3 regions of the Streptomyces sp. NPDC087300 genome follow, and region 3 is predicted to be linked to each of the others. Evidence: predicted binding sites of a transcription regulator. Region 3 holds the regulator's gene; each other region holds the start of a gene.
The links. The regulator HrcA, encoded in region 3, represses chaperone genes, less so after heat shock. The targets are predictions, from matches to a motif close to TTNGCACTCNGNNNNNCNGAGTGCNAA.

Region 1 (7,101 bases), on a different contig from region 3:
GGCGAGCCGCCGCGCGAAGCGGCCGGTCCCGCAGCCGATGTCGAGCGCGGCGCGGCCGTGCGGCGGTCGGGTCGGGGGCAGCTGCCGCAGGAGCAGGCGGTGGTAGTGGTCGTTGTGGTCGAAGGGCATGCGGGGGAGCTTCGCACACGCCGCGGCGGCGGAGCAGCGCCGCACGGTCGGCGTCTGGCGACATCGATACCGCTGTGACCTGCGCAAACGTATGCCGACGTGGATGCGGGTCCGTGTCCGCGGAAGAAACTTCGAAGAATTTCGGTGACGATGTCGAAACGGGCGTCTCCCGTTCGACGCAGGGGTGAGAGGCGAGGAGAAGCCCCGCCGCCATCCGATGGGAGACCACCATGCCGCGCTATCTGACGATGATCCGCATCGACGAGAACAACGCCCCCGAGGGCGGCCCGAGCCCCGAGCTGCAGGAGCGCATGGGTGCGCTGCTCGAAGAGATCACCAAGGCCGGGGTCATGCTCGACACCGCGGGGCTGCGGCCGACCTCCGAGGGCACCCGGGTGACCTGGGACAAGGGTGAGCTGTCCACCACCGACGGGCCGTTCACCGAGACCAAGGAGGTCATCGGCGGCTACTCGATCTGCCAGGCGAAGGACATGGCGGAGGCGGTCGAGTGGACCAAGCGGTTCCTGAAGACCCACGAGGACTACTGGACGATCACCGCCGAGGTCCGCGAGATCGAGGGCTGACGCTCCGCCTTTGCGGCCGTGGCGCCGGGGTGCTCTGATGGGTGGCCGTGAGCCACCCTCCGGAGCACCCCCGCCGCACCGTGGAAACCGTCTTCCGCATGGAGTCCCCGCGGATCATCGCGGGCGTCGCGCGCATCGTGCGGGACGTCGGGATCGCCGAGGAGCTGGCGCAGGACGCGCTGGTCGCCGCCCTCGAACAGTGGCCGGCCGAGGGCGTGCCCGACAACCCGGGCGCCTGGCTCATGGCCACCGCCAAACACCGCGCCGTCGACCTGGTCCGCCGCCGCGAGCGCTACGCCCGCAAGCTCGCCGAGGTCGGCCGCGACCTGGAGAGCGCGCCGCCGCACGTCGATGAGCCCGCCGACCCGGACGACATCGACGACGACCTCCTGCGCCTCGTCTTCACCGCCTGCCACCCGGTGCTCTCCGCCGAGGCCCGCGTGGCGCTCACGCTGCGGCTGCTCGGCGGCCTGACCACCGCGGAGATCGCGCGCGCCGTGCTCGCCCCCGAACCGACCGTGGCGCAGCGCGTGGTGCGGGCCAAGCGCACCCTCGCCGCGAAGGGCGTCGCCTTCGAGGTCCCCTACGGGCCCGACCGCGACGACCGGCTCGGCTCCGTCCTCGAAGTCATCTACCTCATCTTCAACGAGGGGTACGCGGCCACGGCGGGCGACGACCTGCTGCGCCCCGCCCTCTGCGAGGACGCGCTGCGGCTCGCCCGGGTGCTCGCGGGCCTGATGCCCAAGGAGTCCGAAGTGCACGGCCTCGCCGCGCTGTTGGAGCTCCAGGCGTCCCGCTCGGCGGCGCGGACGGGCCCCGCGGGCGAGCCGGTGCTGCTCGAGGACCAGAGCAGGGCCCGCTGGAACCAGATGCTGATCCGGCGCGGTTACGCCGCGCTGACCCGCGCGCAGGCCACCTCCACCGGCGCCCTCGGCCCCTACGGGCTGCAGGCCGCGATCGCCGCGTGTCACGCCCACGCGGCTACGTACGAGGAGACCGACTGGCAGCAGATCGCCGTGCTCTACGGCCTGCTGGCTGCCCGCACCCCGTCACCGGTGGTCGAACTGAACCGTGCAGTCGCGGTGTCCCGGGCCGAGGGGCCCGAGGCGGGGCTGGCCCTGGTCGACGCGCTTTCCGGTGAACCGGCGTTGCGTGAGTACCACTTGCTGCCCAGTGTGCGGGGGGATCTGCTGGTGCGGCTTGGCCGTTCGGCCGAGGCGCGGGTGGAGTTCGAGCGGGCGGCCTCGCTTGCGCGCAATGTGCGGGAGCGGGAGTTGCTTTTGGTGCGGGCCGCCGGGTGCTGAGGTCTTTTCGGGCCGGTTCGGACTCTGCGGGCTCGCTGTGGCTGGTCGCGCAGCTCCCCGCGCCCCTTACGGGGCACTCAGCCCTGCGGCCCTTACGGGGCACTCAGTCCTGCGCCTCTTACAGGGCCGGGTGGCCGATCAGCATCGTCGGGGCGCCTGCCACCCGGGTCATGAAGACCGTCGCCGCGTTCTTCCCTTGCGGCTTCACCTTGCGGCGCAGTTCCTCCGGTTCCACCGCCGAGCCGCGCTTCTTCACGGTCAGGATCCCGACCTCCCGCTCCCGCAGCAGCGCCTTCAACTTCTTCACGCCGAAGGGGAGTTGGTCGGTGATCTCGTACGCCACCGCGTACGGGGTCGGGTGCAGTGCGTCGGACGTGACGTACGCGATGGTCTCGTCGATCAGCCCGCCCTCGACCCGCGCGGCCACCTCCGCCACCAGGTGCGCGCGGATGACCGCGCCGTCCGGCTCGTACAGATAGCGCCCCACGGGCCGTACCTCGGGGTCCGGCAGCATCGCGTCGAGCGAGGACCACAGGCTCGCGCCGCCGGGCAGCAGCGTCGCGCGGTGCGAGGCGGCGGCGTCCGTGCCGAACCACAGCACCGCCTCCTTCACGTCGCCGCCGTCCGAGATCCACTCCGCCCCCGCCTCGGCGGGTACCGCCTCGTGCGGGATGCCCGGCGCGATCTTCAGCGCGGCGAGCGGCGCCTTCAGCGCGGCGGTGACCGCCCAGGACAGCGGCGGCGAGTACGCCTCGGGGTCGAAGATCCGCCCGCCCGTCGCCCGGCCACCACCCCTGGCCGACGCGCTGCGCGCGGCTCCTCCTCTCGCGCCCCGGCGCGCCGGGTCCACGAAGACCGCGTCGTACGCCGACGTGTCGACCTCGGTGACATCCGCCTCGCGGACCTCGATCAGGTCGGTGAGCCCCAGCGCCTCGGCGTTGGCGCGGGCGACCGCGCAGGTCAGCGGGTCCCGGTCGACGGCGAGCACGGAGATGCCGGCCCGCGCGAGGGCGATCGCGTCGCCGCCGATGCCGCAGCAGAGGTCGGCGAGGGACCGGACGCCGAGCGCCCTGAAGCTCTCGGCGCGGTGCCCGGCGACGGAGGCACGGGTGGACTGCTCGACGCCGTTGGGCGTGAAGAACATCCGGGCCGCGTCCGCCGCGCCGAACTTCGCCGCGGCCCGCTGCCGCAGCCGCGCCTGCGCGAGGGCGGCCGACACCAGCGGGGCGGGATGGTCGCGGCGCAGCCGGGTCGCGGCGGCGAGTTCCTGCGCGGGCGCCACCTCCCGTACCTCGTCGAGCAGGGCCAGGCCCGCGTCGGTGCGCAGGGCGGCGAAGGCGGCGAGGGGGTCGCCGAGGTCGGTCTCGTGGCCGCTCGGCGTGTTCGGGTCGTTCACCTGCCCCATTGTGGGCCAGTCGGTGGATGGTGCGCGGCCGGCGGCGGTGTCGGCCGGTCGACAGGGCCTTGAGCTGCGAGGATCCGGCGCCATGCAACTAGTACGACAAAAGGAAGAATCCGCCAGAAGACGGAAGAATCAGGCTCGCGCAGCGGCCGCCGCGATCACGGTCGTCGCGATCGCGTCGGGCTGTACCGCCGGGGGCGGCTCCGACACCGCCGAACCGGCCCACGGACAGCAGCCGCTCCAGGCCCCGCCCGCCCGCGCCCTGGACTCCTACGCCCAGCGGCTCGGCGTCGCCCAGGCCGCGCGGGCCGCCGCGGCCAAGCGGTGGGGCCTGGCGAAGACCCCGCTCGCGGCGCCCCCGGCCCCCGCGACGAAGCCCCGCCTCACCACCCGCAAGGGCTTCGAGGTCAAGGGCCAGTCGAGCCTGCCGCCCGTCTTCACGACGATCCCGACCAAGGAGAAGGTCGTCTTCCTCACCATCGACGACGGCGCCGAGAAGGACCCGGCGCTGCTGAGGATGATGAGCGACCTGAAGATCCCGTACACCGCGTTCCTCAGCGACTACCTGGTCAAGGAGGACTACGCGTACTTCAAGAAGATGCAGTCGCGCGGCGTCACCCTGAACAACCACACCCTCAACCACCGCTATCTGCCCGGACTCTCGTACGAGGCGCAGCGCCGTGAGATCTGCGGCATGCAGGACGTCATCGCGAAGCACTACGGCAAGCGGCCCGAGCTCTTCCGCCCGCCCTACGGCAACTACAACCAGGACTCCCTGCGCGCCGCCAAGTCCTGCGGCGTCAAGGCGGTCCCGCTGTGGGCGTCGGAGGCGTTCGCCGACCACATGGAGTGGCGCGAGTGGGACCGGGACCTGCATCCCGGCGACATCATCCTCACGCACTTCCGGGGCCGCGCGGACTGGAAGGGCACGATGCCCGACATGGTCCGCAAGGTCATGAAGACGGTCACGGACAAGGGGTACGCGGTGGCCAGGCTGGAGGACTACCTGTGACCCCCCGGGCGCGAGCGCGCCGCCGCCTCCTCGCCGGGGCCCTGCTGTGCGGCGTACTCGCGCCCACGCTCCTCACGGGCTGCGCGGAATCGGTCGACCCGATCGAACGCCTGGGCAGAAAGGCGGCCCAGAAGGTCCCGAAACGAAAGCCGACGGGCCAGGCGGGCCCAGTGCCCCGCTGTGGGCAGGCGTTCCGCAAGGCGGAACCGGTGGGCACAGCCCCCGGCGCGGAGGAGCGAAAAACGAGGCAGGGTGACGTCGCGGAAAGGGAACCCCACCGGGGCGAGGCCCGTTGCCCTGACAGGGGCACCCCCACGCCAACCCCGTCGGGGAGCACCCCAACCCGCTAAAGCCAGGCGCAGCCGATTGGCACTCCGCTTGACCGAGTGCTAATCCCCGTCCTAGTCTCGCTTCTGGCACTCCCCGTTGGAGAGTGCCAACAGCGACGGGCAGGTCCGGCACCCGCGACGACGGATCCACCTGGTCGCCACCCAGACTGTTAACCCCGTAGATCTCCGAAGGGGGAGACCGGATCGTGACGACCGCAAGCTCCAAGGTTGCCATCAAGCCGCTCGAGGACCGCATCGTGGTCCAGCCGCTCGACGCCGAGCAGACCACGGCCTCCGGCCTGGTCATTCCGGACACCGCCAAGGAGAAGCCCCAGGAGGGCGTCGTCCTGGCCGTGGGCCCGGGCCGCTTCGAGAACGGCGAGCGTCTGCCGCTCGACGTGAAGACCGGCGACATCGTGCTGTACAGCAAGTACGGCGGCACCGAGGTGAAGTACAACGGCGAGGAGTACCTCGTCCTCTCGGCTCGCGACGTGCTCGCGATCGTCGAGAAGTAGTTCACCCGAAGCAGAAGCACTGCTTTGAGCTGCGCCCCTGGTCACCCAGCTGATGCCGGGCGGCGAGGGGCGCAGTTCGTTGCTGAACATTCCGGGGGATCCCCCCGGACCCCCCTGAGTTTTCGAGAGGGCTGAACCGCTCCCATGGCGAAGATCCTGAAGTTCGACGAGGACGCCCGTCGCGCCCTTGAGCGCGGCGTCAACAAGCTTGCCGACACGGTGAAGGTGACGATCGGCCCCCGCGGCCGCAACGTCGTCATCGACAAGAAGTTCGGCGCCCCGACCATCACCAACGACGGCGTCACCATCGCCCGTGAGGTCGAGGTCGAGGACCCGTACGAGAACCTCGGCGCCCAGCTGGTGAAGGAGGTGGCGACCAAGACCAACGACATCGCTGGTGACGGCACCACCACCGCCACCGTGCTCGCCCAGGCCCTGGTCAAGGAAGGTCTGCGCAACGTAGCCGCCGGCGCCTCCCCGGCCGCCCTGAAGAAGGGCATCGACGCCGCCGTCGCGGCCGTCTCCGAGGAGCTCCTCGCCACCGCCCGTCCGATCGACGACAAGGCCGACATCGCGGCCGTCGCCGGTCTGTCGGCCCAGGACCCGCAGGTCGGCGAGCTCATCGCCGAGGCGATGGACAAGGTCGGCAAGGACGGTGTCATCACCGTCGAGGAGTCCAACACCTTCGGCCTGGAGCTCGACTTCACCGAGGGCATGGCCTTCGACAAGGGCTACCTGTCGCCGTACATGGTGTCCGACCAGGAGCGTATGGAGGCCGTCCTCGACGACCCGTACATCCTGATCCACCAGGGCAAGATCTCCTCCATCCAGGACCTCCTGCCGCTGCTCGAGAAGGTCATCCAGGCCAACGCCTCGAAGCCGCTCCTGATCATCGCCGAGGACGTCGAGGGCGAGGCCCTGTCGACCCTGGTCGTGAACAAGATCCGCGGCACCTTCAACGCCGTCGCGGTGAAGGCCCCCGGCTTCGGCGACCGCCGCAAGGCCATGCTCGGTGACATCGCCACCCTCACCGGCGGCACCGTCATCGCCGAAGAGGTCGGCCTCAAGATCGACCAGGTCGGTCTCGACGTGCTCGGCACCGCCCGCCGCGTGACCATCACCAAGGACGACACGACGATCGTCGACGGCGGTGGCAACAAGACCGAGGTCGAGGGCCGCGTCGCCCAGATCAAGGCCGAGATCGACGCCACGGACTCCGACTGGGACCGCGAGAAGCTCCAGGAGCGCCTCGCGAAGCTGGCCGGCGGCGTGTGCGTGATCAAGGTCGGCGCCGCCACCGAGGTGGAGCTGAAGGAGAAGAAGCACCGTCTGGAGGACGCCATCTCCGCGACCCGCGCCGCGGTCGAGGAGGGCATCGTCTCCGGTGGTGGCTCCGCTCTGGTGCACGCCGTCAAGGTCCTCGAGGGCAACCTCGGCAAGGAGGGCGACGAGGCCACCGGTGTCGCCGTCGTCCGCCGCGCCGCCGTCGAGCCGCTGCGCTGGATCGCCGAGAACGCCGGCCTCGAGGGCTACGTCATCACCTCGAAGGTCGCCGAGCTCGACAAGGGCTTCGGCTTCAACGCCGCGACCGGTGAGTACGGCGACCTGGTGAAGGCCGGTCTCCTCGACCCGGTCAAGGTCACCCGCTCCGCCCTGGAGAACGCCGCGTCCATCGCGTCGCTGCTCCTCACGACCGAGACCCTGGTCGTCGAGAAGCCGGCCGAGGAAGAGGCCGAGGCCGGGCACGGCCACGGTCACGGTCACTCGCACTGAGGCACGAGCTTCCCGGAAAGCCCCCTGTTCCCCTCGGGAACAGGGGGCTTTCC
Region 2 (7,101 bases), on a different contig from region 3:
GCCATCACCCACATCCAGAACACGGCGCCCGCGCCGCCCAGGGTGATGGCGGTGGCGACGCCCGCGATGTTGCCGGTGCCGACGCGCGCCGCGGCGGAGATGGTGAAGGCGCCGAACGACGACACCTGCTTGCGGCCGTCGGCCCGCTCCGGGGTCTTCTCGCGCACGACGCGGAACATCTCGGGGAGCAGCCGCAGCTGCACGGCCCTGGACCGCACGGTGAACCAGAGGCCCGCGCCCACGACGAGCGGGATCAGGAGGTAGGTCCACAGGTGGTCGTTCACTTGCAGGATGAAGGAGTCCAGGGAGTTCACGGGCAAAAGTCTCGCCCGGGACAAAAGACCCGGGCCAGGGACTTAAGTCCTTGGTAAACGGTGAGCAAAGGCACGATGGCGCGCAGCCGGACACGCCGAAGGGGCGACACCCTCCGTGAGGAGAGTGCCGCCCCTTCGTACGAGCTACGCGTACGAACCGCTACGCGCTCAGGACAGCCGATCCGCGAGGGATCAGAAGTCCATGTCACCGCCCGGCATGCCGCCGCCGGCCGGGGCAGCGCCCGCCTTCTCCGGCTTGTCGGCGATGACGGCCTCGGTGGTGAGGAACAGCGCGGCGATGGACGCGGCGTTCTGCAGGGCGGAACGCGTGACCTTCGCCGGGTCGAGGATGCCCTCGGCGATCATGTCGACGTACTCACCGGTCGCGGCGTTGAGGCCGTGGCCGACGGTCAGGTTGCGCACCTTCTCGACGACGACGCCACCCTCAAGGCCGGCGTTGACGGCGATCTGCTTCAGCGGGGCCTCCAGGGCCAGCTTCACAGCGGCGGCACCGGTGGCCTCGTCACCCTCGAGCTCAAGCTTCTCGAAGACGGCGGCGGCCTGGATGAGGGCCACGCCACCACCGGCGACGATGCCCTCTTCGACGGCGGCCTTCGCGTTGCGAACGGCGTCCTCGATGCGGTGCTTGCGCTCCTTGAGCTCGACCTCGGTCGCGGCACCGGCCTTGATGACCGCAACACCGCCGGCGAGCTTCGCCAGGCGCTCCTGCAGCTTCTCGCGGTCGTAGTCGCTGTCCGAGTTCTCGATCTCGGCGCGGATCTGGTTGACGCGGCCCTGGACCTGGTCGCTGTCACCGGAGCCGTCGACGATGGTCGTCTCGTCCTTGGTGATGACGACCTTGCGGGCGCGGCCGAGCAGGTCGAGACCGGCGTTCTCCAGCTTGAGGCCGACCTCCTCGGAGATGACGGTGCCACCGGTGAGGATGGCGATGTCGCCGAGCATGGCCTTGCGGCGGTCACCGAAGCCGGGGGCCTTGACGGCGACGGACTTGAAGGTGCCACGGATCTTGTTGACGACCAGGGTCGACAGGGCCTCGCCCTCGACGTCCTCGGCGATGATCAGCAGCGGCTTGCCGGACTGCATGACCTTCTCGAGGAGCGGAAGGAGGTCCTTCACGTTCGAGATCTTCGAGTTGACGATCAGGATGTACGGGTCGTCGAGCGACGCCTCCATACGCTCCATGTCGGTGGCGAAGTACGCCGAGATGTAGCCCTTGTCGAAGCGCATGCCCTCGGTGAGCTCAAGCTCCAGACCGAAGGTCTGCGACTCCTCGACGGTGATGACGCCTTCCTTGCCGACCTTGTCCATCGCCTCGGCGATGAGCTCGCCGATCTGGGTGTCGGCGGCGGAGATGGAGGCCGTGGAAGCGATCTGCTCCTTGGTCTCGACATCCTTCGCCTGCTCAAGCAGGGCGCCCGAGACGGCCTCGACGGCCTTCTCGATGCCGCGCTTGAGGGCCATCGGGTTGGCACCGGCGGCCACGTTGCGCAGACCCTCGCGCACCAGGGCCTGGGCCAGGACGGTCGCGGTCGTCGTGCCGTCACCGGCGACGTCGTCCGTCTTCTTCGCGACCTCCTTGACCAGCTCGGCGCCGATCTTCTCGTACGGGTCCTCGAGCTCGATCTCCTTGGCGATGGAAACACCATCGTTGGTGATCGTGGGGGCACCCCACTTCTTCTCGAGGACGACGTTGCGACCCTTGGGGCCCAGGGTCACCTTGACGGCGTCGGCGAGCTGGTTCATGCCGCGCTCGAGGCCGCGCCGTGCCTCCTCGTCGAACGCGATGATCTTGGCCATGTGAAGTGGTCCTCCCGGACAGGGGTGGAAAAATCTGGACCGTACTGGCGCCCGCGACGGACGGCCTGCAGCCCTTGTGGTTCCTTGCCCCACCCGGCCTGCGGACCTCACCGGCCCGATCCAAGTTCTGTCACTCTCACTCGTAGAGTGCTAAGCCCAATGATTAGCACTCGACCCCTGCGAGTGCAAGCGCCTCTCACGGATCCCGGACAGGCTCAGAGCTGCCCACCGGAGCGTCCGGGCACACACGAGGGGCTCGTATCCCTCTCGGGATACGAGCCCCTCGCGATGCTTGCTTCGGTGGTCGGTCGCGCCGAGCTAGACGGCGAGTTTGACCATGTCCGCCTGCGGACCCTTCTGGCCCTGCGAGATCTCGAATTCGACTCGCTGACCTTCTTCAAGGGTGCGGTACCCGTCCATCTGGATCGCGCTGTAGTGGACGAAAACATCCGCACCACCGTCGACCGCGATGAAGCCGTACCCCTTCTCCGCGTTGAACCACTTGACGGTGCCCTGAGCCATGCCTAACTCCCCTATTACTGGCCCTTGCACAGGACCGCACTTCGCGGACCCGGGTCAGACCTCCACCACCCATTGGAGATGGGGGTGTGCGCCGGAACGCGTCGACCGCCGCTGAATGTATCTGTCCAACTGCCGTCTGCAACAGGTCAATCGGACGAGAATTCTGGGCACGCACGATCGGAAATATCAGGAGAATTTGCCGGAACTCAGGGCAAGTCGGGCCAGGCAAAAGCCACAAAGGGCCCAGATGGACAGCGCGCTTTGGCTACTTCTTGTCGGCTCCAGGCCGACTTCGTATATGCGCTCGGCACTAACGGCGAAGCACTGTTCCCAACTGTACCGCGCTCAACCATGCAGAATTGCCCCCTCCGTTTCTCTCACGGAGGGGGCAATTCGGATGACGCGGCGTGCTCTTGCCTGCGGAAGCTCAGCCTCCGGCGACCGCCGGAATGATCGAGACGCCGGCGCCGTCCGGCGTGGCCGTCTCCAGACCCTGCTCGAAACGGACGTCGTCGTCGTTCACATAGACATTCACAAAACGACGCAGCTTGCCCTGATCGTCGAGGACGCGGGCGGCGATGCCGGTGTGGTTCTTCTCCAGATCGGCGATGACCTCACCCAGCGTCACCCCCTCGGCGACGACCTCGGCCTTGCCGCCGGTGTAGGTGCGAAGAATGGTCGGAATACGAACACTGACGCTCATGGAATTCACCTCTGGGGTACGGGGGACGCCCCTGAAAGGGGCGCGGGGAACTGCGCGACCAGCCACGACCGGCCCGCGGGGAAGCTACGAGCTCAGCCGGCCAGACCCGCGGAGCGAAACGCCTCAAGGCTCGGCTTGATCGTGGCGGTCGCCTGCGACGTCTCGGCGACGGCGTCGAGCGTCTTCAGGCCGTCCCCGGTGTTGAGCACGACCGTGGTCAGGGAGGGATCGATGAGCCCCGCCTCGACCAGCTTCTTCGTGACGCCGACCGTCACCCCGCCCGCCGTCTCGGCGAAGATGCCCTCGGTCCGCGCGAGGAGCTTGATCGCTTCGACGACCTGCTCGTCGTTCACGTCCTCCACCGCGCCACCGGTACGGCGCGCGATGTCCAGGACGTAGGGACCGTCGGCCGGGTTGCCGATGGCCAGCGACTTGGCGATGGTGTTCGGCTTCTGCGGGCGTACGACGTCGTGTCCCGCCTTGAACGCGGCGGAGACCGGCGAGCAGCCCTCGGCCTGCGCGCCGAAGATCTTGTAGGGCTTGTCCTCGACCAGGCCGAGCGCGATGAGCTCCTTCAGCCCCTTGTCGATCTTCGTGAGCTGCGATCCGGAGGCGATCGGAATGACCAGCTGGTCGGGCAGGACCCAGCCGAGCTGCTCGCAGATCTCGTACGCCAGGGTCTTGGAGCCCTCGCCGTAGTACGGCCGCAGGTTCACGTTGACGAAGCCCCAGCCCTCGCCCAGCGGGTCGCCGATGAGCTCGGAGCAGAAGCGGTTCACGTCGTCGTAGTTGCCCTCGATGCCGACGAGCTCGCCGCCGTAGACCGCGGCCATGACGACCTTGCCCTGCTCCAGGTCGTGCGGGATGAACACGCAGGAGCGGAATCCGGCGCGGGCCGCGGCGGCGCCGACGGCGCCCGCGAGGTTGCCGGTGGAGGAGCAGGAAAGGGTGGTGAAGCCGAAGGCGCGCGCCGCTTCGAGCGCCTGCGCGACGACTCGGTCCTTGAAGGAGTGGGTCGGATTGCCCGAGTCGTCCTTGACGAACAACTTGCCCTGTTCGACGCCGAGTTCGGCGGCGAGGTTGTCGGCCTCGACGAGCTTGGTCCAACCGGGGTTGAGGTTCGGCTTCTCGGCCACGTCGGCGGGGACGGGCAGCAGCGGGGCGTAGCGCCAGATGTTGGCGGGGCCGGCCTCGATGCGGGCGCGGAGGGCTTCGGGGTCACCGAGCGGCAGGTCGTAGGCGACTTCGAGGGGGCCGAAACACTCGACGCAGGCGAAGATCGGTCCGAGCGGGAACTTGGTGCCGCACTCCCGGCACGCAAGGCCCGATGCGGGGCCGAGGTCTACGGGGGCGGGGGTGGTGGTGCTTTCGGTGGCGACGGTCTGCACAGCCATGGAGGCGAGGCCCTTTCTCCTCATCTTCCTCGCGACGCATCTCGCCGCGAGACGGAATTGGCACCTTCCCCACCGAGACCTCGCGTGCGCGGTCGGCGGGATGGTTGCCGGGGCTTCAACGGGCCGTATCCCTCTGCCCCTCTGGATGAGCGGTATTCGATTATGGGTTTCAGTTGTCGATCTCAACGGGGCGGTGACCCCGACATGCGATGGTCACCGGCGTTGTTCAAGACTGTAACCGAAGCCCCGGACCCTTGAGATAGTCGTCCGTACCGCGAGATGGATCACATACGGGAGGACCACGACCGTGCTGGAAGAGGTCGAGCACTGGCTGAGCAGGCGTTCCTGGTCCGTGGCCGACCGTTCGCCGGAGCGTCTTGCCGCCGCCAAACGGGCCTGCGGCACCTCGGTGAGCGTCGTCCTTCCCGCACTCGACGAGGAGGAGACGGTCGGCTCGATCGTCGAGGTGATACGCCGGGAGCTGATGGGGCGCGACGGTCTGGTCGACGAGCTCCTCGTGGTCGACTCCGGCTCCCGGGACCGTACGGCGCGGGTGGCGCGCGACGCGGGCGCCCGGGTCGTGCACCGGGACGAGATCCTGCCGAGCGTCCCGGCCGTGCCGGGCAAGGGCGAGGTGCTCTGGCGCTCGCTGCTCGCCACCCGCGGTGACGTCGTGGCGTTCGTCGACGCGGATCTGCGGGAGTTCTCCGCGGACTTCGTCTCGGGGATCGTGGGACCGCTCCTGACCGACCCCGACGTGCACTTCGTGAAGGCGATGTACGACCGTCCGCTGGGGGACGCGGCGGGGCAGGGCGGCCGGGTGACCGAGCTGATGGCCCGGCCGATACTCAATCTCCACTGGCCCCAACTGGCGGGCTTCGTGCAGCCGTTGGGCGGCGAGTACGCGGCCCGCAGGTCCCTGCTCGAACGGCTGCCGTTCCCCGTCGGGTACGGCGTGGAGCTCGGTCTGCTCGTCGACGCGCTGCACACGGTGGGCCTGGACGCGCTCGCGCAGGTCGACGTCGGGGTGCGCAAGCACCGGCACCAGGACGGGCAGGCGCTCGGGCGGATGGCGGCGGCGATCTACCGGACCGCGCAGCTGCGGCTCGCGCGCGGCCATCTGGTCCGCCCGGAGCTGACGCAGTTCGTCCGCGGCGCGCAGGGATTCGAACCGGTGACCTATCCGATCGACACGGAAGAACGTCCGCCTATGACCGATATCGCCGAGTATGCACATCGTCGCGTGGCGTAACCACAGCCGATCATGCGTTTTGCCTACATTGCACATTTATGTGGGTCAGACATGCAGGCAAAGCCATCCGGCGGGCGGGCGCCCTGACGCTCGCCGCCGCCACCGTCGCCGCCGGGGTGCTCACCGCGACCGCGGCGCCCGCCGCCGCTGAGGTCATCGAGCCCTTCACCAAGCGCTACGACGAATCGCTGTACGGCGACTTCAAGACCATCGGCAACACGGTCCTCGACTGTCCGACGAGCCCGGCCGACGTGGCCGCCGCCTGCAAGGAGACCCAGCAGGCCAAGGGCACCAAGAACAACAACAACTTCATCGAGCGCCGCATCGACACCGCGGGGCTCACCAACACCTTCGACTCCAGCACCGGCCAGGTCACCATCCCGCCCGGCGCGAAGGTCGACTACGCCCGGCTCTTCTGGGGCGGCAACGCGGGCACCCACCGCTTCGGCAGGACCGTCCGCGACATCTGCGACCTCAACCGCGAGGGCAACAAGCCCGTCGACCCGGCGCCCGGCGACCCGCTCACCACGGCCCCCGTCATCCGGGTCGACGGCGGCGCCGAGAACACGGTGAGCGTCGAGAACGCCGTCCGCTCCCCCAACGCGACCCAGGGCCCGCACTACTACACCGCCGAGGCCGACGTCACCGACTCCTTCCAGGGCGCCACCACCGGCAGCCCCGTCGAGGTCGCGGTCGGCAACGTCTGGGCGCCGAGCGGCCAGGGCTGCGTCGGCGGCTGGTCGCTGACCGTCGTCTACAAGTACGACGGGCCCAACGAGCAGTACGCGCCGGACCGCCGCAACGTCTACCTCTGGGGCGGCCACGTCATCCAGCGCTCCACCAAGGGCCGGGCCGCCGCCCCCGACGGCTCCACCACGGTGCCGGTGGACGGCTTCTACCGCACCGAGGGCGACATCCACGCCAGCGTGACCGCGTACGAGGGCGACTGGAACACCAAGGGCGACCAGTTCCTGGTCGACGGCAAGCCGGTCACCGAGCCGCACACCGGCAGGACCGACAACTTCTTCATCAGCGAGGACGACGGCGCGGTCGACCCCAAGTACCGCAACAACCTCAGCATCGACGCCAAGGCGTTCG
Region 3 (7,101 bases):
GCGTGATCAGGGCGAGCAGTCCGATGCCCGCGCCGTCGGTCTCCGGGTTGTCCCGGTGGGTGCCCTGGTGGCCGCCCGCCTCGATGCCCTGCACGCAGACGGCGTCGGCGCCGGACCACTGGGCGGTCTGGGCCTCCTCGGGCGTGGTCACGGTGACGACGGTCAGGGTGCCGACGCGCGCGAACGCGTCGAAGACGTCGCGGGTGGGGCACCCGAAGGTGAAGGAGACCAGCGGCACCGGATCGTCGAGCAGGATCGCCAGCTTGGCGTCGTACCCGTCGTCACGCCCGCTGTCCGGGTCGCCGAGCTGCGTCTCGTACCAGGTGGCCTCACCGGCGAGCTGGCTGCGGTACACGTCGACGGCCGCGGCGTCCGCGTACTCGGGCTGCGGCATGAAGAGGTTGACGCCGAAGGGCTTCGAGGTGAGCCCCCGCAACTGTTTGATCTCCTGGTACATCCCGTCGGCGGTCTTGTACCCGGCGGCGAGGAACCCGAGCCCACCGGCCTCGGCGACGGCGGCGGCCAACTGCGGGCCGGACGCGCCACCCGCCATGGGGGCCTGCACGATCGGATGGCGGCAGAGATCGGTCAGTGCGGAGGACATGACCGCATCGTGCCACGTCCCCCACACCACAACGAATCGCACCCCGCACGCCGACGTGCAGCGCCCCGTCAGGGGCGCGGGGAACTGCGCGGCCAGCCCCCACCGGCCCGCGGAGAACGGCAAAGCCCCCCGGCACGGGAAGAACCCGTCGCCGAGGGGCAGAGGAACCCGCTCCAGGCGCTACCGCCCGTTGAACGCATCCTTGAGCCGCGAGAAAAGCCCCTGCTGCCCCGGCTGGAACTGCCCCGTGGGCCGCTCCTCGCCCCGCAGCTGCGAAAGCTCCCGCAGCACCCGCTCCTGCTCGGGATCGAGCTTGGTCGGGGTCAGGACCTCGACGTGCACGATGAGGTCACCGCGGCCGCCGCCCCGCAGATGCGTGACGCCACGGCCGTGCAGCGGCACCGACTGCCCGGACTGGGTGCCGGGCCTGATGTCGATCTCCTCCAGGCCGTCCAGCGTCTCCAGCGGCACCTTCGTGCCGAGAGCCGCGGCCGTCATCGGGATGGTGACCGTGCAGTGCAGGTCGTCGCCGCGGCGCTGGAAGACGCCGTGCGGCAGCTCGTGGATCTCCACGTACAGGTCACCGGCGGGGCCGCCGCCGGGGCCGACCTCGCCCTCGCCCGCGAGCTGGATCCGCGTGCCGTTGTCGACGCCCGCGGGGATCTTCACGGTCAGCGTCCTGCGCGACCGGATGCGGCCGTCGCCGGCGCACTCCGGGCAGGGCGTGGGCACGACCGTGCCGAAGCCCTGGCACTGCGGGCACGGGCGCGACGTCATGACCTGTCCGAGGAAGGACCGCGTGACCTGCGACACCTCGCCGCGACCGCGGCACATGTCACAGGTCTGCGCGGAGGTGCCGGGAGCGGCGCCTTCCCCGCTACAGGTCGTACACACCACGGCCGTGTCGACCTGGATGTCCTTGGTGGTGCCGAAGGCGGCCTCGTTGAGGTCGATCTCCAGACGGATCATGGCGTCCTGGCCACGGCGCGTGCGCGACCGGGGGCCACGCTGCGACGCCGTCCCGAAGAACGCGTCCATGATGTCCGAGAAGTTGCCGAAGCCACCGGCCCCGAAACCGCCCGCACCGCCGCCGCCCGCCTGGGACAGCGGGTCACCGCCGAGGTCGTAGACCTGCTTCTTCTGCGGGTCCGACAACACCTCGTACGCGGCGTTGATCTCCTTGAAGCGCTCCTGAGTCTTCGGATCCGGATTCACGTCCGGGTGAAGCTCGCGCGCCAGCCTCCGGAAGGCCTTCTTGATCTCGTCCTGGGAAGCGTCGCGGCGCACGCCGAGTACGGCGTAGTAGTCCGTGGCCACTTACGACTCCGCCAGGATCTGTCCGACGTAACGTGCCACTGCGCGTACTGCTCCCATCGTTCCCGGATAGTCCATGCGGGTCGGTCCGACCACGCCGAGTTTGGCTACTGCCTCGCTGCCCGAACCGTAGCCGACCGAGACCACGGACGTGGAGCTGAGGCCCTCATGGGCGTTCTCATGACCGATCCGTACGGCCATGCCCGAATCCTGCACCTCACCAAGCAACTTGAGGAGTACGACCTGCTCCTCGAGGGCTTCGAGGACGGGCCGGATGGTGAGGGGAAAGTCATGTCCGAAGCGGGTGAGATTGGCGGTTCCGCCGATCATCAGCCGCTCCTCGGTCTCCTCCACGAGCGTTTCGAGGAGGGTGGAGAGGACGGTCGCGACGGTGCCGCGGTCCTCCGCCTCGAAGACGTCGGGCAGGTCCTGCACGAGCTGCGGCACGTCCGCGAAGCGGCGTCCCGCGACCCTGCTGTTGAGCCGCGCCCGCAGGTCGGCGAGCGAGGTCTCGCCGAACGGCGCCGGGCAGTCGATCATGCGCTGCTCGACCCGGCCGGTATCGGTGATCAGTACGAGCATCAGCCGTGCCGGAGCCAGCGAGAGCAGCTCCACGTGCCGCACCGTCGACCGCGTGAGCGACGGGTACTGCACGACCGCGACCTGCCGGGTCAGCTGCGCGAGCAGCCGCACCGTGCGCCCCACGACGTCGTCGAGGTCGACGGCGCCGTCGAGGAAGTTCTGGATGGCCCGGCGCTCCGGCGCGGTCATCGGCTTGACGCCCGCGAGCTTGTCGACGAACAGGCGGTAGCCCTTGTCCGTCGGGATGCGCCCCGCGCTGGTGTGGGGCTGGGCGATGAACCCTTCCTCCTCCAGCGCGGCCATGTCGTTGCGGACCGTCGCGGGAGAGACCCCGAGACTGTGCCGCTCCGTCAGCGCCTTGGAGCCGACCGGCTCCTCGGTGCCTACGTAGTCGTGGACGATGGCGCGCAGCACTTCGAGCCTGCGTTCATTGAGCATCGCGCACACCTCCAGCTGTCGTACGTCGCGTCGAGCCCCGCCGAGCCCCCTTGCCTGGCACTCACCATGGGTGAGTGCCAGCTACCGAAAGGTCAGTGTACGGCCGTGAGGTACGGCCCCGGCAAGGGCGGACCCACCGAAGTCACGCATGCGTGTCAGGCAGCGGCTGCCGAACACGGCGCGTGCGGATAGCGTCACCGTATGGACGTGGCGCTGGCATGGGAAGCGGCGGGCTGGGAGCGGCTCGCACCGCGGGTGGGGCGGTGCCGCCTGCCGGTCTGGGACTGCACGGCGGGCCTCGTCGTCGGCGACGACGCGGCTCTCATGATCGAGGCGGGGTCGACCCTGGCCGAGGGCGCGGCGCTGCGGACCCGCGCCAGGGAGATCATCGGGGACGGGCGACGGGTCACGCACCTCGTGTTGACGCACCCCCACTTCGACCACGTCCTGGGGGCCGCGGCCTTCGCGGGCGTGGAGGTGTACGGGGCGGTGGGCATCGACACGGTCCTCGACAAGGGCCGTGACGAACTGCGCGCCGACGCGGTACGGCACGGAGTGGACCCGGACGCGGCGGCCGAGGCGGCCGATCTCCTGGTCCGCCCGCACCACTTGGTGTGCGGGGAGTGGACGCTCGACCTCGGCGGCGGGGTGCGGGTGCTGCTCGCCGACGTCGGCCCCGGCCACTCGGGCCACGATCTCGCGGTGCTCGTCCCGGGAGTCGACGGGAGCCGGGAGATCGTGTTCTGCGGCGACCTGGTCGAGGAGTCGGGCGAACCGCAGGCGGGACCCGACGCCGTACCCGACCGGTGGCCCGCGGCGCTCGACCGGCTGCTCGACCTGGGCGGCGAGGACGCGCTGTACGTGCCGGGGCACGGTGCGGTGGTGGATGCTGCTTTTGTCCGTGCGCAGCGCGCCACACTGGCGACCCGCTTCGGCGTGTCGTAGCGGAGCTCCTTGTCACTTTTCTTATCGTCGGCAGAATGCGCCCACCCGTCTCCCGCCACCACCCCTCCGAGGGCCCTGCGGGCCCGCAGCGCCGTCTGTACTCCGCCGATCTCACTCCCCCCTGGAAGAAGCCGAAGCCCGTGCCCGAGGTGGCGGCGGACGCCGGCCTCGTGGTCGAGGAGCTGAGCACCGGATTCTGCGGCGCGGTGATCCGCTGCGAGAAGACCGCGGAGGGGCCGACGGTGACGCTGGAGGACCGCTTCGGCAAGCACCGCGTCTTCCCGATGGCGCCCCGCGGCTTCCTCCTGGAGGGCCGCACGATCACGCTGGTCCGCCCCACCGCGGTTGCGGGCGCTCCGCCCGTACGTCCCTCACGCACCGCCTCAGGATCGGTGGCCGTACCCGGGGCGCGGGCCAGGGTCGCCCGCGCGGGACGCATCTACGTGGAGGGCCGCCACGACGCCGAACTCGTCGAGCGGGTCTGGGGCGACGACCTGCGCATCGAGGGCGTCGTCGTCGAGTACCTGGAGGGCATCGACGACCTGCCCGCGATCGTCGCGGAGTTCCGGCCGGGCCCCGACGCCCGCCTCGGCGTCCTCGTCGACCACCTGGTCCCCGGCTCCAAGGAGTCCCGCATCGCGGCGGAGATCTCCACGTCGGACGCGCTGGTGGTGGGCCACCCGTACATCGACGTGTGGGAGGCGGTGAAGCCCGCGTCGGTCGGCATCGCGGCGTGGCCGCGGGTGCCGCGCGGGCAGGACTGGAAGACGGGCGTCTGCCGGGCCCTCGGCTGGCCGGAGAACACGGGGGCGGCGTGGCAGCGGATCCTGGGCTCGGTGCGCAGCTACCGGGATCTTGAGCCGGAGCTTCTCGGACGGGTGGAAGAGTTGATCGACTTCGTCACGGAGTAACTGGCCCCTGGGCCTCGGACGACATCCCCGCGGATGCCTGAGCCCCGGCCTCTCGGACACGCCCCTGCGGATGCCCGAGCCCAATCCCCTCCGCGCGGAGCACGTCCCTGGCGGGACACGCACCCGGTCCCCTCCGCGCGGAGCGCCCCTCCAAAACCAATCCCGCCGCTCCGCGGTGGCCATCCCCACCCGCCCACCCGAATCTCCGCACCGAACCACCCCAGCAGGAACACGCCCGGCCCTCCCAGCACCGATCACGCCCCTCCACGGACACGCGCCCCGGCCCTCCCCCACCGAACGCCCCCGCAGAGACGCGCCCGCCCAGTCCACAGCGACCGCACCCCACGCACTGCCCACCCACCCACCCGCAGACGCCGACGGCGCCCCACCCCCACAGGAGACTCACACCGTCCGGGTGGGAGTACGGGTGGAGCGGGTGGGTGAAGGGGCCGCCCGGAGGGCGGAAAGGGGGCGACGCCGAGTTGACGGGTGGCACCGACGCCGGACGACCCGGGCACACCAAGCCAACAGGAACACAACCTCTGCCCCAGCCCCGCGCAGCGGCACTCAGTCCACCAGCCCCCGAACCACCCCGTCCGCCAACAACCGCCCCCGAAGCGTCAACACAGCCCGCCCCTCCCCGAAGGGCCCCTCCTCCAGGAGCCCGTCCGCCAGCGCCCCCCGCGCAGCGGCGAGTCCGGCCGGGCGGAGGAGGGACAGCGGGCAGCCGTCACGGAGGCGGAGTTCGAGGAGGATCCGCTCGACCCGTCGGTCCTCGTCCGCGAGGACCTCCCGGCCCGCACCGGGCGACCGCCCCTCCGCGAGGGCGGCCGCGTACGCACCGGGGTGCTTGACGTTCCACCACCGCACCCCGCCCACATGGCTGTGGGCCCCCGGCCCGGCCCCCCACCAGTCGGCCCCGCGCCAGTACAGCTCGTTGTGCAGACAGCGACCCGCCTCGGAGGTGGCCCAGTTGGACACCTCGTACCAGTCGAAGCCCGCCCGCCCGAGGATCTCCTCGGCGATGAGGTACCGGTCCGCGTGGACGTCGTCGTCGGTCATCGGGACCTCGCCGCGCCGGATCCGGCGGGCCAGCTGCGTGCCCTCCTCGACGATCAGCGCGTAGGCGCTGATGTGGTCGGGCCCGGCGCCGAGGGCCGCGTCGAGGGAGGCCCGCCAGTCGTCGTCGGTCTCCCCCGGAGTGCCGTAGATCAGGTCGAGGTTCACGTGCTCGAACCCCGCCGCCCGCGCCTCGGCGACGCACGCCTCGGGCCGGCCCGGCGTATGCGTGCGGTCGAGCACCTTCAGGACGTGCTGCCTGGCGCTCTGCATGCCGAAGGAGATCCGGTTGAAGCCACCGGCCCGCAACTCGGCCAGGTACGCCGGATCGACCGACTCCGGGTTCGCCTCGGTGGTGATCTCCGCGTCGTCCGCGAGGCCGAACTCATCCCGTACGGCCGCCAGCATGCGCACCAGATCGCCGGCCGCGAGCAGCGTGGGCGTACCCCCGCCGACGAAGACGGTCCGCACCGGGCGCGGGTCGTCGCCGAGCACCTTCCTGGCCAGGCGCACCTCGTCGACCAGGGTGTCCGCGTAGTTGTCGCGCGAGGCGAGCACGCCGCCGGAGCCGCGCAGCTCGGTCGCCGTGTAGGTGTTGAAGTCGCAGTAGCCGCAGCGCGTGGCGCAGTACGGGACGTGGAGGTAGAAGCCGAGCGGGCGCGCGGCCGCGCCGTCCAGGGCGGACGCGGGCAGCGCGCCGTCCTCGGGCATGGGCTCACCATCGGGCAGTGCGGAAGGCATACCTTCCATTGTCCCGCACCGCGGGAACCCTCACCGCGCCTGCAGCACCAGCAACGCCATGTCGTCGTCCGGCGGCCGTTCCGAGAACTCGTGCACGAGCCGCCTGATCCGCTCCGCCACGAGCTCCGCGTCGAGCCCCGCACACCCGGCGAGCGCCTGGGCGAGCCCGTCGGCGTCGTCGAACTGGAGGCGTCCCTGGCGGCGCTCGGTCACCCCGTCGGTGACGCACAGGAGCGTGTCGCCGGTCCGCAGCTCGAACGCCTCGCTCGTGTACGTCACGTCGTCGACGACGCCGAGCAGCATCTGCGGACTGGCCGCGGGCCGCACCTCGCCCTCGGGCGAGAGCAGCAGCGGCAGCGGGTGCCCCGCGCACGCCACCGTGCAGCGGACGCCGCCTTCGAAGGGGACCAGTTCGCCGTAGAGGAGCGAGAGGAAGCGTGAGGTGGGTCCCTCGGACGGCACGCCCTGGCCGCCCGCGACGGCGACGACCGCGGCCGCGGCGGCCGC

Region 1: the regulator HrcA is predicted to act here: its motif matches at 4,798-4,824, upstream of groES (co-chaperone GroES).
Region 2: the regulator HrcA is predicted to act here: its motif matches at 2,260-2,286, upstream of groL (chaperonin GroEL).

The regions. Positions count from the first base shown of each region.
Region 1 is NZ_JBIUYI010000002.1:574-7,674, forward strand. Features, by position in the region: gene ACIO9J_RS05635 (class I SAM-dependent methyltransferase) at 1-129, opposite strand, end outside; gene ACIO9J_RS05640 (YciI family protein) at 360-713, shown strand; gene ACIO9J_RS05645 (RNA polymerase sigma factor) at 812-2,017, shown strand; gene ACIO9J_RS05650 (methyltransferase domain-containing protein) at 2,136-3,422, opposite strand; gene ACIO9J_RS05655 (polysaccharide deacetylase family protein) at 3,505-4,431, shown strand; gene groES (co-chaperone GroES) at 4,967-5,275, shown strand; gene groL (chaperonin GroEL) at 5,420-7,048, shown strand.
Region 2 is NZ_JBIUYI010000007.1:16,782-23,882, reverse strand. Features, by position in the region: gene ACIO9J_RS28445 (alanine/glycine:cation symporter family protein) at 1-314, opposite strand, end outside; gene groL (chaperonin GroEL) at 507-2,132, opposite strand; gene ACIO9J_RS28435 (cold-shock protein) at 2,451-2,654, opposite strand; gene ACIO9J_RS28430 (MoaD/ThiS family protein) at 3,082-3,357, opposite strand; gene thrC (threonine synthase) at 3,450-4,775, opposite strand; SAM riboswitch class I at 4,769-4,903, opposite strand; gene ACIO9J_RS28420 (glucosyl-3-phosphoglycerate synthase) at 5,059-6,003, shown strand; gene ACIO9J_RS28415 (hypothetical protein) at 6,042-7,101, shown strand, end outside.
Region 3 is NZ_JBIUYI010000004.1:283,908-291,008, reverse strand. Features, by position in the region: gene ACIO9J_RS17080 (nitronate monooxygenase) at 1-604, opposite strand, end outside; gene dnaJ (molecular chaperone DnaJ) at 785-1,921, opposite strand; gene hrcA (heat-inducible transcriptional repressor HrcA) at 1,922-2,938, opposite strand; gene ACIO9J_RS17065 (MBL fold metallo-hydrolase) at 3,140-3,883, shown strand; gene ACIO9J_RS17060 (DUF3097 domain-containing protein) at 3,919-4,794, shown strand; gene hemW (radical SAM family heme chaperone HemW) at 5,362-6,594, opposite strand; gene ACIO9J_RS17050 (SpoIIE family protein phosphatase) at 6,625-7,101, opposite strand, start outside.